DNA from 2 places in the Duganella sp. LjRoot269 genome. Region 2 is predicted to be linked to the other one. Evidence: riboswitches for the same ligand, from Rfam matches in the RefSeq annotation. Region 2 holds a riboswitch; the other holds the start of a gene.
The links. Region 2 has a riboswitch for cobalamin ahead of ACSQ3S_RS09500 (TonB-dependent receptor). Riboswitches for the same ligand answer to the same signal wherever they lie in the genome.
Positions count from the first base shown of each region.

Region 1 (7,641 bases), 3.6 Mb from region 2:
CTGCCAAAGGCTCTCCGGCAGCACGTTCAGATAGGCCGCGCCGATGGTCTCGGAACCATGCGGATAATTAAAGTAGATCATGGCGATGTGCTTGTCGCCGTTGGCTTTCTGGCGCAAGGCCATCCAGGCGGCGACGCGCTCGTTCAGGCGCTCGATGCGCTCGGGGATCGGCGTCTCCTCGACGTAGGCCAGGCCGGTCTGTGCATCGCTGATGCGTTCGCGGCTGGCGACGACGGTCGGCTGGATCAGGCCCGCCACCTCCGCGCCGGCCAGCTGCCAGGTGCGCTCGATGATATCGAGGCCGATTTTCGATTCCCGCCACTGCGCCAGCGACTGCTGGCTCAAGGTGATGGCGTTGATCGCCGGGACGCCGATCTTGTCCAGCAGTGCGCCGGTATTGGCGGTGCCACCGACCTTCATGCCCAGCGCGACGATCAAGTCGACGCGGCTCTTGCCGTTTTCATCCAGCAGGAAGCGCAGCGGCACGTCGTACGGATAGCCGAACACCGGCAGCACGTTGTAGCCGCTCGCTTCCAGCCGCGCGACGATGGCGGCCAGCGGCAGCGTTTGTCCCGCCACCAGGCTGGCGCGGTAGAACGGCACGGCGATCCACGGCGCGCCGGTCTTGTAGTTGGCGTAACCGCGCAAGTACTGCTCATAACTGTCCGAAGTGCGATTGGCGGCAACGTCGTACAGGCCCACCTCCGGCATCGCGTGCACCGGCGCCACCGCCACCTTCGAACCGAAGTGGTTGCGCAGGATGTAGCGCAGCAGGTTGCCCATGTTCTCCACGCCGCCTTCGCTGTGGTAGGACTGGATAGTCTTGTCGTCGCGCACGCCCTGCTCGCGCAGGCTGTCGTCGATGGCGCCGCCGACGGCAAACACCGGGCGGCGCGCCTTTTGCAGCGCCAGCAGTTCGGCGCTCAGGCCGGTCATCGCCTGCCGTCCCTTGGCGGTGATGACCACCACGTCGGCGCCGGTCAAGGCCGCGCGGTCGGCCGGCGTCATGCCGTTGGCGGGGATGATGCGCACGGCGACGTTCAGGTCCTTCAACTCCGACTGCAGGCCGCGTACCGCCAGCACGGCGGGCCGCGACTCGACATCGCCCAGCATCAGCGCCAAGGTGCGCGGCGCCTGCGCGGAATGCACGTAGCCGCCTATGCACAGGGAGATCAGCAACAGGGCCAGCGCCCCGAATTTGGCAAACAGCTTATTCCGGTACATAGACAACCTTCCCATCCTGCAGTTGATACGCGGTGCCCAGGCGTTTGCCGGAGCCGGACAATGGCTTGTCGCTGACTTTGCTGACCTTGATCTCGGCGCCCTTCTTGGTCAGCACTTCCACGTGGCCGTCGGCGCTTTTCTTGGCGATGGTGACTTCGGAGTTCGGATCCAGCAGGTCCATCATGTTCCAGGCCGAGAACAGTGCCAGCATCATGGCGACGATGAAGACGATGCTGGCGTCGAACAGGTTGGCGACGCCGGCCAGCGGATCCTCGTTATGCTCGCCGATGCGGCTATAGCGGTGGCGGTTCAGATAGCGCATCTCAGGCCCCCGCGCGGACCAGGTGCGGCTTGTGGTCTTGCGCCGCGAGATGGGCTTCGGCGGCGTAGGCGATCTCGGTCAGGTCGCTGCGCAGCCAGTGCTCGCGCACCAGGCTCAGTACATAGGCGCTGACGCTGCAGGCCAGGCCGACCACGGTGGCGGTGAAGGCGGTGGTCATCGACTCGGCCATCTTCGGCAGGTTGCCCTGCGCCAGTCCGGCCAACGAGATGCCCATCGGAATCAGGGTGCCCATCAGGCCCAGCGCCGGACCGACGCGGACCACGAAGCGCACGCTGTCCAGGCGGCGCACGCCGTTGGCGTCGGCGCGCTGCACCAGCCGTTCGAGACGTGCGTCCAGTCCCGGTTCGCCTTCCTGCGCGGTGAGCACGGCGGCCATCTCCTGTTTAGCGGTGGCGACCAGCACGTGCACGCCGCGGCGGCGCTCCAGCCACTCAGCGCCGAAGGTGCCGAAGCACACCAGCATGTGCAGCACCAGCGCCGCGATGCCCAGCAGGACCGGCAGATAAAGGACAGTGGAGATGGAATACAGCAGTGTCTCGATAGAGTGCACGGCCGCGTCGGCAGGCAGGTTAAGCATGGGATGGTCCTGTAGGAAGAGAGGAAGAAAGAGGGAGGCCGCGGAGGCGCGCGGGCACGCGAACGGCGCGTGCGCAAGGCACGGCCGCCAGCCGGCGTAGCCGAGGCGCGCAAAATCGATGCATATGTGTAGATCAAAACAGACGCAATCCGCTCACTTCCCCGTGCGCGGATTGAAAAGAAATGCCTGGGCATTTCCACCTGTCTGGCCGGTATCCGGGCTGGCAAGCGAAACCGCCTGACCTTCCCATGCCGAGGCACAGTGGTTCAAAGAGGCGGATTGTCGTCGGTGACGACGCTTGTTTACCGTTGCGGGGGCAGCACATGTTGGCTGGCGTGGCCAGCTTCATGTTTCCCGTTTAACTGCGCGCCTGGACAGACGCGCGAGCACCAAAACGTGGCGATTATACGTTAATCGGCGAGCGATTGGAGGATCGGACAGTCGGGCCGGTTGTCGCCGTGGCAGCAGCTGGCCAGGGTTTGCAGCGTGTCGCGCATTTCGGTCAGCTCGGCGATGCGCTGATTGAGCTGCGCCACGTGGCCCATGGCGATGGTCTTGACGTCGGCGCTGGCCCGCTCCTTGTTCTGCCACAGCGACAGCAACTCACGGATCTGTTCCAGCGAAAAGCCCAGCGTGCGGGCGCGCTTGACGAAGCGCAGCGCATGCAGGTCGTTGTCGCCGTAGATGCGGTAGCCGGAATCGCTGCGCCGGCCCGGCGGAATCAGGTTGATGCTCTCGTAGTAGCGGATCATCTTGGCCGTGATGCCGGTGGCCGTTGCCGCTTGTCCGATATTCATGGTTGTCCTTTCGCGTGTTCCGGTGTCCAGCGGCGCAGCAGCAGCGCATTGCTGATGACGCTGACGGAGCTGAGCGCCATCGCGGCGCCAGCCACCATCGGGTTGAGCAGGCCGAAGGCCGCCAGCGGTATGCCCACCAGGTTGTAGATGAAGGCCCAGAACAGGTTCTGGCGGATCTTGCTGTAGCTGCGGCGCGAGATCGAGATGGCGGCGGCCACCAGCGCCGGATCGCCGCGCATCAGCGTGATGCCGGCGGCGTGCATGGCGACGTCGGTGCCGCTGGACATGGCGATGCCTACATCGGCCGCCGCCAGCGCCGGCGCGTCGTTGATGCCGTCGCCGACCATGGCGATGCATGCATGCTCGTGCTTCAGCGCGGCGATGGCGGCGGCTTTGTCCGCCGGCAGCATGTTGGCGGTCACGCGCTCGATGCCGAGTTCCTTGCCGACGGCGTCGGCGCTGCCCTGGTTGTCGCCGGTAAGCAGGACGGTGTGGATGTTCAGCGCGTGCAGCGCCTGCACGGCCGCGCGGGCCTGCGGCTTGACGCGGTCGCCAAAGGCGAGCAGGCCTGACAGCTGTTTGTCGTCCACGTCGGCCAGCCAGGAGATGGTATGCCCCTGCCGCTCCAGTTCCCCCGCGCGTGCCTCTAGCGCGGACAAGTCGATACCCCGCTCCTGCATCAGGCGCGTGCTGCCCAGCACCATGCGCCTGCCGTCAACGGAGGCCGCGATGCCTCGGCCGGGCAAGGCAGCGACATCGGATGCGGACAAGGGGACGGAGTCGGCGTCCTTTGCGGCGGCGTCCACCACGGCGCGGGCCAGCGCATGCTCGCTGCCGCGCTGTATGGCGGCCGCCAGTTGCAGCAGGCGCGCCGCAGCCACGCCCGGTGCCGGCTCCAGCGCCGCCAGCGACGGCTTGCCTTCGGTGAGCGTACCGGTTTTATCGAAAGCCACCGTGGTGATGCGATGCGCCAGCTCCAGCGCTTCCGCATCCTTGATCAGGATGCCGTAACGCGCCGCCACGCCGGTGCCGGCCATGATGGCGGCCGGCGTGGCCAGCCCCAGCGCGCATGGACAGGCGATCACCAGCACCGCCACCGCGTTGATGATGGCATGCTCCATATCGCCGCTGAACAGCCACCAGCCGGCCAGCGTCAACGCCGCCAGCACCAGCACCACCGGCACGAACACCGCGCTGACGCGGTCCACCAGATGCTGCACCGGCGCCTTGGCGGCCTGCGCGTCTTCCACCAGCCGGATGATGCGCGCCAACGTGCTCTCTGCACCGACCGCCGTCACGCGCACCAGCAGCAGCCCCTCGCCGTTGATGGCGCCGCCGGTGACGTGGTCGCCACCGTGACGCGCCACCGGCAGGCTCTCGCCCGTGATCAATGCCTCGTCCACGTGGCTGGCGCCCTCCGTCACCACGCCGTCGACCGCCACCCGCTCGCCGGGACGCACCACCACCATGTCGCCGATGCGCACCTCGGCGATCGGCACGTCGATATCCTGCGCGCCGCGCCGCACCCGCGCCGATTCCGGACGCAGCACCTGCAAGGCGCGGATCGCCGATGCGGTCTGCCGCTTGGCCCGCGCCTCCAGCCATTTGCCCAGCAGGACGAGCGTGATGACCACGGCCGACGCCTCAAAGTACAGATGCGGCATGGTGCCGCGGCCTGCCAGCAGTTGATAGACGCTCAGGCCATAGGCGGCGCTGGTGCCCAGCGCGACCAGCAAATCCATATTGCCGCTGCGGGCGCGAACCGCCAGCCAGCCGGCGCGATAGAAACGCGCCCCCAGCCAGAACTGCACCGGCGTCGCCAGCAGGAATTGGATGCGGCCATCCAGCATCCAGTGCACGCCGGCCAGCTCCATCAGCATCGGCAGCACCAAGGGCAGAGACAGCAACGCGGCCAGCAGGACGGCATGGCCATCGCGCGGCCCGGGCAAGCCGCGCGCAAGCATCGGTGCCTGCGCATTGGCCACTGCGTCCGGCACGACGGGGATGCCTTGGTAGCCGGCCTTGTCGATCGCCTGCACCAGCAACGCGATATCCACCGGCTGCGCCGATTCGACACGCGCCATCTCGGTCGCCAGGTTGACGCTGGCCGTGTCCACGCCCGGCACCGCCGCCAGCGCCCGCTCCACCCTGCCCACGCAGGAGGCACAGCTCATGCCTTCAATTTTGATCGCTTGCTGATTCATGATGACGCCCGTTGCTATCTGTATGCTGTCAGCATCAAGTATCCCATGATTGGAAGGTCAAGCGTTTTTGCAAATAAAAAAGGCCAGGTATCAAACCTGGCCTTCCTGGTATGGCGACGACGGGATTAGCGTACTTCGCAATCGACGGCGTTGGACTTGGGTGGCGTGCTCGTCCCCGATGTAGGCGGCGGCGCGCTAAATGCCTGCGGCGGCGTGAACAGCAGGCCCGGATTCTTCGGCACGATGACCGGCGGCTGGATCGGGTTTGGTGTAAAGCCGAACTGGCCGGCGGCGAAGTTCTGGGTACCGCCCCTGTTGCTCACATTGATCAGCCCATCGATCACCTGCACGTACAGGCCGGGCGGCAGGACGGGCCCGGCGGTCGGGGTCACCGTCCTCGGCAGCGGGATATTGACCTGCGCCAGCATCAGCGGCTGGACCGGGTAGGCGTCGCCCAGCGCGGCCGTACTGGCCATCAGGTAGGCTTCGCGCGCGGCGACAGCCTGCTCCGACGGCTCGACCCACTCGGCAATGAAGGTGGTGCCGCGAATACCGATGGTGGCGCTCGGCGTCTTCATCGCGAACTTTTCCTTGTTGCGCTTGCCCAGCAGGCCAGTCACTGAACGCAGGCCGCCCTTGACCAGATTGAACGACGCGTTGTCGCCGTCAGGCTTGCCGGCGTCGTAGCTGAAGTTTTCCACCTTGAAGGTGGTCGACGGCTTGAGCGTGATTTCGCTGTTGTCGATGAATTTCACCATGGCGTAGGTGTTCTTCTCCGTCACCAGCGTGTCGCCGCTCTCGACCTCCGAGCGCATCGACAGGATGCGCACGACGCCGTCGGCCTTCTTGGCCAGCAGCGGCCCGCTCAGTTGCACGATGGTGCCGGCCACCTGCGCGGCCCAGCTGGCGCTGACGACGCCACACAGCGCCAGCAGCATCAGCGCTTTAATTACAGTACATTTTTTTAGCAGGTTCATTTTTGGTTCCGCTCTTGTCAGTGGATGCAACTTCTTTGGTGTCGGTCTTGTCCGCAGCCTTGTCGGCTGTCTTGTCGGACTTGGTGTCGTCAGGCGTGGTCGAGGTGGCCGCGCCACCCGTGGTGGCGCCGCCGCTGGACGTGGTGGTTTTCTTCGTATCCAGGAACGCCACCTGATCGAGGTCGGTCTTGGGCGCAGACGTCGTCACCGTCTTGATGATTTCGTTCGACGCCTGCTGCACCGGCTTCACCGGCTCGCTGGCCGTCGGCGGCGACAACACCTGGCACAACGCCGAATTCGGCGCGATCGTGCAGATATCGGCCGATGGTGGCGGCGTTGGCGTTGGCGTCGGTACTGGCGTCGGGGCCGGCGTTGGCGTTGGAGTCGGCGTTGGCACCGGAGTCGGCACTGGCGTCGGTGTAGGCGTTGGCACCGGAGTCGGCACTGGCGTCGGTGTAGGCGTCGGTGTAGGCGTCGGCGTCGGCGTTGGCACCGGAGTCGGCACTGGCGTCGGTGTAGGCGTCGGCGTTGGCACCGGAGTCGGCACTGGCGTTGGCGTTGGCGTTGGCGTTGGCGTTGGTGTTGGAGTTGGTGTTGGAGTTGGCGTCGGCGTTGGTGTCGGCGCAGGAGTCGGTGTCGGCGGCTGCTGAACAGTCGTCGCCTGCGTCACCGGGCCATGGACGTCGGCAACGCTGCCGCCGGCGGTAACCGTGTAGCTGGCCGCCGTCACCGAGATGGTGCCGCTGGTCGACGCCACGGTGGCGCCGCTACCGATGGTGATCTGGTTGCTAGGATCATAGCTGGTACCCGCAGCCAGCGAAATATTGCCGGACGCCGTGCTGACGTTGCCATCGATGACCAGAGGACTGTGCGTCTGCAGCGTGATGCTGCCGCTGCCCGTCACTACGCCATAGGCCGGCGCCGGCGACGGGGCTGGCGACGGCGCCGCGGCGATCTTCAAGCCGCCCCAGTTTTCGATCCTGACATCGCCGTCATTGCCGCCTCCGCTGTCGACCTGCAGCGCCTTGTACACCGTCATGTAAGTGGCATCATGGGCCGTGTTGTTGGCGTTGGCGATATTGATGTCGGTGGTACTGTGGCCACCGGCGGTGTTGGTGGCATACAGCGCCGACACATTGGTCTTCAGCGCGGTGGATTCGGTACCGATACCTTGGGTGGCGTCCATCGTCAGCGTATTTGCGACGATAGCCCCTTGCATCGCCCCCGTGGCGGTACTGATATTGCCCGCCACAGTCAGCGTCACGTCACCCTCGCTTTGCACACCGCTGATGTCATACAGCGTAGCGCCGCTGACGTCGCCGCCCGTCAAGCGGCTGATCGCCACGCTGCGGCTATCCGTGAATTGAATGGTCTTGCCGGCCCCGGTCTGCCACATGGCGATGTTATCCACCGCGTTGCCGGCATTGGTCAGGTTGATATTGCCGTTGGTGGCCACACCCAGATCGCTCACGCTGATCGAGCCGGTCTGCGTGATGTCGCCACCGTAGCTGAGCAAGCC
Region 1 covers NZ_CAXUSL020000001.1:5,698,782-5,706,422, forward strand. Annotated here, with positions in the region: gene ACSQ3S_RS25490 (cobaltochelatase subunit CobN) at 1-1,224, opposite strand, end outside; gene ACSQ3S_RS25495 (DUF2149 domain-containing protein) at 1,211-1,546, opposite strand; gene ACSQ3S_RS25500 (MotA/TolQ/ExbB proton channel family protein) at 1,548-2,144, opposite strand; cobalamin riboswitch at 2,334-2,552, opposite strand; gene cueR (Cu(I)-responsive transcriptional regulator) at 2,555-2,941, opposite strand; gene ACSQ3S_RS25510 (heavy metal translocating P-type ATPase) at 2,938-5,145, opposite strand; gene ACSQ3S_RS25515 (FecR family protein) at 5,271-6,122, opposite strand; gene ACSQ3S_RS25520 (beta strand repeat-containing protein) at 6,091-7,641, opposite strand, start outside.
Region 1: linked by a shared signal. The riboswitch ahead of ACSQ3S_RS25500 (MotA/TolQ/ExbB proton channel family protein) and the one ahead of ACSQ3S_RS09500 (TonB-dependent receptor) in region 2 are both predicted to bind cobalamin.

Region 2 (7,641 bases):
TTTCATCGGCCAGCAGCACCTGGGTGAAGATCGGGCCCGGATGGAACACGAAGCCGTTCTTTTCGCGCTCGTAGATGGAGATGCCGTTGACGTCGGCCGGCAGCAGGTCGCTGGTGAACTGCACGCGGTTGAAGCGCAGCCCCAGCGACAGCGACAGCGCGTGGGCCAGCGTGGTCTTGCCCACGCCCGGCACGTCCTCCACCAGCAGGTGGCCGCCGGCCAGCAGGCAAGTGAGCGCCTGGCGGATCTGCAGGTCCTTGCCGACGATGATGTGGCCAACCTGCCTGGCGACGGCGTGCAATTTTGTGTACATGGTATGTGTGGTAGATTAGCGCTTACCGGATTCTATGCGAGAAACTGCGCAGAGGATACAGATTGATCCGCAGTACAAAATACCATGACCACAGCCATCTACAGCCATCCCGATTGCGCCCGCCACGACATGGGCGACTGGCACCCCGAATCGCCGGCGCGCCTGCAGGCGATTGCCGACCAGCTGATCGGATCGCACATCAGCGACCTGCTCGAGCACCGCGAGGCGCCGCTGGTGCGGATCGAGGACCTCGAGCGCAACCATAGCCAGAACGCCATCGCCATCGTGCGCGACAACGTGCCGGCGCCGGGCGACACCTATCCGATCGATGGCGACACCTCGCTCAACGCCTACAGCTGGCTGGCCGCGCAGCGCGCCGCCGGTGCCGCCGTGGCCGCGACCGACGCCGTCATCGACGGCGAGATCCAGAACGCCTTCTGCTCGGTGCGCCCGCCCGGCCACCACGCGCGGCCGGTCGAGCCGATGGGCTTTTGCCTGTTCAACAACGTGGCCGTCGCCGCCAAGCACGCGCTCGACGCGCGCGGGCTGGCGCGGGTGGCCGTGGTCGACTTCGACGTCCATCACGGCAACGGCACCGAGGAAGCGCTGATCGCCGAGCCGCGCGCGCTGATGGTCAGCTTCTACCAGCACCCGTTCTATCCCTACTGCGAGCCGGAGCCGATCACCGAGCGCCTGGTCAACGTGCCGGTGCCGGCGCACAGCAAGGGCGACGTGGTGCGCCGCGTCGTCACCGAGCAGTGGCTGCCGGCGCTGCATGCCTTCAAGCCGGAGATGATCTTCATCTCGGCCGGCTTCGACGCCCACCGCGAGGACGACATCGGCGGCATGGGCCTGGTGGAGGCCGACTACGCGTGGATGACCGAGCAGGTGATGGAGGTGGCGCGCCTGTACGCCAAGGGCCGCATCGTCAGCTGCCTCGAAGGCGGCTACAACCTGTCGGCCCTGGGCCGCAGCGTGGTCGCGCACCTGAAGGCGCTGGCGGAACTCTGACGTAAAAAAAGCCGCCCGGCGGAACGGGCGGCTTCTGTGCTTGGCGGATGCGGATCAGGCGTTGACGGCGCGGCCGTTGTTGGCCGACCAGCGGTACAGGCCCCAGACCACGGCGACGCCGACGACCAGCGCGATGATCATCGTGTGCGCCTCGCTCAGCGAGTTGGCGATGGCCAGCGGCTCGCCCTTGCCCGACACCACGATCAGCCCGGCCAGCGCGACGTTGAACAGGCTCTCGCCGACGATGAAGCCGGACATCACCAGCACGCCCAGGCGCTTGGCGGTGTCGCCGCCGACCTTGTGCTCCATCGCGCGGTCGAACAGGTAGCCGGTCACGGCGCCGATGCAGACCGGTGTGATCACCGCGCTCGGCAGGTAGATCGCCAGGCCCACGCCCAGCGGCGGCAGGCTGTACTTGCCGTTGCTGGATTTCTTCAGGCCGTAGTTGGTCAGCACCAGCAGCAGGCCGACCAGCGCGCCGTAGCCCAGCAGGTCCCAGCGCAGCTGGCCGCCGATGACGCCTTTGGCCAGGGTAGAGATCAGCAGCGCCTGCGGCGCGGCCAGCGGCTGGTCCGAGATCGAATTGAGGTTGGGCGCGCCGACGAAGCCGTTGGCGTGATTGAGCAGCTCCAGCACCGGCGGCACCACGCACGACCCGGCGACCACGCCGATCAGCAGGCCGACCTGCTGCTTCCATGGCGTGGCGTCGACCAGCTGGCCGGTCTTCAGGTCCTGCAGGTTGTCGTTGCCGATCACGGCGACGGCCAGCACCACGGTGGTGACGAACAGCGCGTAGGCGATCAGCGCCTGCGCCACTTCCGGGCCCATGACGCTGCGGCCGACCATGCCCACGCTCAGCGCGGCGCCGAGGATGGTCAGGATGGCGATGCCGGACACCGGCGAATTGGAGGAACCGATCAGGCCCGCCATGTAGCCGCAGACGGCGGCGGCGAACATGCCGGCGATCAGGATGTAGCCGATGCCGACGGCCACCAGCGGGAAGGCCAGCGAGGCCAGCGGGCCGCCTTGCAGGAAGCTCGCCAGCAGCCAGCCGGCCGGCACCATCGACAGCAGCGTGACCAGGCCGACCACGAAGATCGGCAGATCCTGTTCGGTGCGATCGAGCACGCCGCCGTTGGCCTTGGCCTTGCGCGACGACTCCATCGCCGACTTCAGGCCGCCGAGGATGGGCTTGGCCAGGCCGGCCAGCGTGATGATCGCCGCCATGCCGATCACGCCGGCGCCCATCATGCGCACTTCCTTGGACCAGATGCCCAAGGCGTGGCCGGCGGCGTCGACGCCTGCGGCGGCCGGCGTCAGGGACGTCATCAGCGGCACCATGATGCCCCAGGCGATGACCAGGCCGGCCAGCATCGCGACGCCGACGGTGATGCCCATCAGATGGCCGGCGCCGATCAGCGCCAGCGAGCTCGATGCGCCGATGCCGGTGGCGCCCGCGCCGGTGCGGAAGTAGATCGACACTTCGCCGGCCATCAGCTTGACGGCGGCGCCGGCGGCGAAGACGGCCGAGGCCACGCTGCCCCAGATCACCGCCCACAGGCCGGCCTTGCCTTCGGCGGCGCCGGCGCGCGAGGCCATGCCGACCTTGAGCACTTCGGCCGCGGCCACGCCTTCAGGGTAGGGCAGGTCGGACTGCGACACCAGCGCGCGGCGCAGCGGCATCGTGTACATCACGCCCAGCACGCCGCCGATGGCGCAGGCGCCGAAGGTCGGCCAGAACGGCACCTTGGCCCACCAGCCCACCATCAGCAGGCCTGGCAGCACGAAGATCACCGACGCCAGCGTGCCGGCGGCCGAGGCGATGGTCTGGACGATGTTGTTTTCCTGGATGGTGGCATCCTTGAAGGCGCTGAGCAGCGCCATCGAGATGACGGCCGCCGGGATCGAGGTGGCGAAAGTCAAACCTACTTTCAGGCCGAGGTAGACCTGAGCCGCCGTAAACACCAGCGTAATCAGAATGCCCAGAATAATGCCGCGAAGAGTGATTTCCTTCGGGTTGGACGGTGCAGCTATGCTCATCTTCAGCACTCCGGTTTGATAAATGGTTGTTTATATAATCAGAAAAATCGAAAAGCGACCCATGATATCCGAAGTCCGGACGGGGCTGCGGGTAAAATAGCGGATTGTCAGAACGATTTTGAAGGTCAGAGCATGTCGATACAATGGTACCCGGGGCACATGAACGCCGCCAAGAAGAAGGCGGCGGAGCAGATGGAGAACACCGATCTGGTGATCGAGGTGGTCGACGCGCGCCTGCCCGAGGCCAGCACCAATCCGATGGTGGAGGAGCTGCGCAAGTTCCGCCAGCGTCCATGCCTGAAAATCCTCAACAAGATCGACCTGGCCGATCCGGCCGCCACGGCGGCCTGGGTGGCGTACTACAACGCGCAGGAGGGCGTGACCGCGTTCGCGATGACGACCAAGAAGCCGGCCGACGTGGCCCGCGTGCCCGAGCTGGCCAAACAGCTGGCGCCGCACCGCGGCGTGCCGACCAAGCCGCTGCGCATCATGATCATGGGGATACCCAACGTCGGCAAGTCGACCTTGATGAACGCGCTGCTGAAAAAGCGCGTGGCCAAGGTCGGCGACGAACCGGCGGTGACCAAGCAGCAGCAGAAGCTGTACCTGGACAAGAACACCATCCTGGTCGACACGCCGGGCATGTTGTGGCCGAAGATCGCGCTGCCAAGCGACGGCCTGATGCTGGCCGCCAGCCATGCGATCGGCTCGAACGCGCTGATCGAGGAAGAGGTGGCGGTGTTCCTGGCCGACGAGCTGCTGAAGCACTACCCGCAGCTGCTGGTGGCGCGCTACGGCTTCAAGGAGATCGAAACCTTCGACGGCATCGCCGTGGTGGAGGGCGTGGCGGCCAAGCGCGGCTTCCGCCAGAAGGGCGGCGACCTCGATTTCGAGAAGGCCTCGCACACCTTCCTGGGCGACTACCGCAGCGGCATCCTGGGCCGCATCTCGCTGGAGACGCCGGCCACGCGCAAGGAGCGGCTGCAGATCCACGAAGCCGAGATGGCGGTCAAGGCCGCCGAAAAAGCCGCCATCGCCGCCGCCAAGGCCGAAGCCTACGCCAACGGCAAGCGCGGCTCTTAAAGATCCGGGGTCAGATCCGACATTTGGACACGAGCTCTGCCGTAATGGCGATTACGGCAGAGCTCGTGTCCAAATGTCGGATCTGACCCCGGATCTGTTTAGCCGAAGCGGAAGCTGGAGACGGCCAGCGATCCCATGAACGCGTCTTCGTGGTAGGGCACGGCCGCCGCTTCGTCTTCGGCCGCGCCCAGCGCCACCATCAGTGGCAGCAAATGCTCTTCGCGCGGATGCGCCATGCGCGCGGCCGGGGCTTTTTCCCATTCCAGCAGCTGCGCGCTGCGCTCCTTCGGCGGCAAGGCCATCGTCGCCCTCAGCCAGCCGTCGAACGCGTGCGAGGCCGCCGCGCCCTGCGCGTTGAAGGCGCGCAGGTTGTGGTAACTCAGCCCGCTGCCCACGATCAGCACGCCTTCCTTGCGCAGCGGCGCCAGCAAACGACCCACTTGCAGGTGCGTCAGCGGATCGAGGCCGTGCTTCAGCGACAGCTGCACGATCGGCACGTCGGCATCCGGATACACCGGATACATCGCGCTGAAGGTGCCATGGTCGAAGCCGCGCTGCGCGTCCAGCTGCGCCGGGAAGCCGCCGGCATCCAGCAAATCCTTCACCTGCGCCGCCAGCTCCGGCGAGCCGGGCGCGCTGTACTGCACCTCGTAGGTGTGCGGCGGGAAGCCGCCGTAGTCGTAGATCATCGGCGGCTTGGGCGAGGACGACAGCATGAAATCGCGGCCCTCCCAGTGCGCCGTGATCACCAGCACGGCTTTCGGCGTGACGCCGACCTGGCGCGGGATGTCGCGCAGCGATGCGTCCAGCCGGCCGTACAGATGGCCGACCTGGTCCATCATGAACGGCCAGGGGCCGCCGCCGTGGGAAAGGAAGTAGGTTGGTAGGGTGCTCATGGCATTGCTCCGGTTTGACATTGACATCCACTATAAGCATCGCGGCCGCCGCGATCAATCCATGAAATGTAGATGGATACTATCTAAATTGTTAATGATCCGGCACGCGGGCGTATAATGCCCGGGTTCTGGTGCTCGCCCATGTGCTCACATGCGCAGTTAAACGGGAAACACAGGCCGCCTCCGCTCCACAGCGAACCGGCCAAGGTGTGCTGCCCCCGCAACGGTAACGCGACGTCAAGGTCGCCAGCCCGGATATCGGCCAGACATGGGGGAAGCGTGCGCCGCCACGACGCGCACGGCTTCCGTGCACTTCCGGCTTGCGGGGACGCAGGCGGATGTCTCTTTTGAAAAGATCTGTCATGAATTCCACCGCTGTCCAACCGCGCCTGCTGGCCGCCGCCGTTTCCCTCTGCTTTAGCGCCGCTGTCCCCCTCACCGTGCTGGCACAAGACGTTGCCGGCGCCCAGGTATCCCAGGTGCTGGCGCCCGTCGTCGTCACCGGCTCGCGCTTCGACGCCGACCCTGCCCTGGCCACGATCGGCGCCACCATCATCAGCGCCGACGATATCCGCCGCTCCGGCGCCAGCGACGTCAACGCCGCGATCCGCAAGGTGGGCGGCGTCTACGGCCGCCAGAGCCTGGACGGCAGCCCGGACTTCAGCCTCGACCTGCGCGGCTTCGGCGCCGATAGCAGCCAGAACATGGTCATCGTGCTGGATGGTGTGCGCCTGTCGGAAAATGAACTGAGCAACGCCATCCTGTCGGCCATCCCGATCGACACCGTGGAGCGCATTGAAATCACGCGCGGCGGCGCCAGCGTGTTGTACGGCGACGGCGCCACCGGCGGCGTGATCAGCATCGTCACCAGGCGTCCGGGCAAGAACACCAGCCGCGGCAGCGTGTTCGTCGAAGGCGGCCAGTTCCGCGCCGGCGAGGTGCGCGTCTCCGCCGCGCAGGCGTGGGACGGCTTTGCCGCCGACGCCACGCTGGCCACCCAGCGCACCGACAACTACCGTGACAACAACGAATTCAAGCAGACCCATTTCAGCGGCGGCGCCCAGTGGTTCGCCAACAACGGCCGCATCGGCTTCCGCTACGAAGGCGCGCGCCAGGACACGCATTTCGCCGGCGCGTTGACGGAAGCGCAGTTCAACGCCAATCCGCGCCAGACGCTGACGCCGAATGACAACGGTTCGCTCGACAGCGACCGCTTCACCGCCTTCGCCCAGCGCCGCATCGGCGCCTACGACCTGGCGGCCGACCTGTCGTACCGCAAGAAGACGGTGGATTCGACCTACTTCTTCGGCGCCTCGCCATCGACCACCACCTACGACAGCAAGCAGACCCAGTTCTCGCCGCGCGTGCGCCGCCTGGGCGACATCGGCGGCATGCTGAACGAAATGGTGGCCGGCTTCGACTGGACCGAGTGGAACCGCACCACCACCGCCTCGTACTCTGCCGCCGACGCCACCCAGCATTCGAAAGCACTGTACGTGCGCGACGAACTGCGCTTCGATACCGCCCATGAAGGCCGCGTCTCGGCCGGCGTGCGCCGCGAGATCTTCGACAAGGACTTCAGCGATCCGCTGGGCTACGGCACCACCGCCTACAAAACGGCGCAAGGCCTGAACGCGTGGGAACTGCAGGCCAGTTACCTGCCGGTCGCCAGTCTGACCGTGTACGGCAAGGCCGGCCAGAGCTACCGTGTAGCCAACTCCGATGAAAACGCGCTGACGCCGGTGCCGAATGAAGCGCTGAAGCCGCAGCAGTCGCACGACCTGGAACTGGGCGCGAGCTATGCCACCGCCGCGCAGAAGGTCACCGCCCGCGTCTTCCGCCACAACCTGACCAACGAGATCTTCTACGATCCGACGATCTTCACCAACACCAATCTGGCACCTACCCGCCGCGAAGGCTTCGAAGTCGATGCCGAGCAGCGCATCGGCGCCGACTGGAACGTCAACGCGCACTACCAGCACGTGGACGCCAAGTTCACCGGAGGCGCCAACAATGGCAAGCAGATGGTGCTGGTGCCGGAGAACACGCTGACCGCGCGCCTGAGCTGGACCCCTGCCAGCGGCCAGACTGCCGACGTCGGCGCACAGTGGGTCGACGGCCAGCGCTACGGCTCGGACTTCGACAACACCTGCTCCGGCAAGATCCCTTCCTACACCACGCTCGATGCGCGCTATGCACGCAGGTTCGGCCAATGGGAGCTGGCGCTGGCGGGCACCAACCTGAGCGACAAGCACTACTACTCGCAGGCGTTCACCTGCGATGCCAGGGGCAAGAGCG
Region 2 covers NZ_CAXUSL020000001.1:2,136,693-2,144,333, forward strand. Annotated here, with positions in the region: gene ACSQ3S_RS09475 (AAA family ATPase) at 1-313, opposite strand, end outside; gene ACSQ3S_RS09480 (histone deacetylase family protein) at 398-1,324, shown strand; gene ACSQ3S_RS09485 (OPT family oligopeptide transporter) at 1,379-3,364, opposite strand; gene ylqF (ribosome biogenesis GTPase YlqF) at 3,497-4,447, shown strand; gene ACSQ3S_RS09495 (DODA-type extradiol aromatic ring-opening family dioxygenase) at 4,546-5,343, opposite strand; cobalamin riboswitch at 5,456-5,624, shown strand; gene ACSQ3S_RS09500 (TonB-dependent receptor) at 5,706-7,641, shown strand, end outside.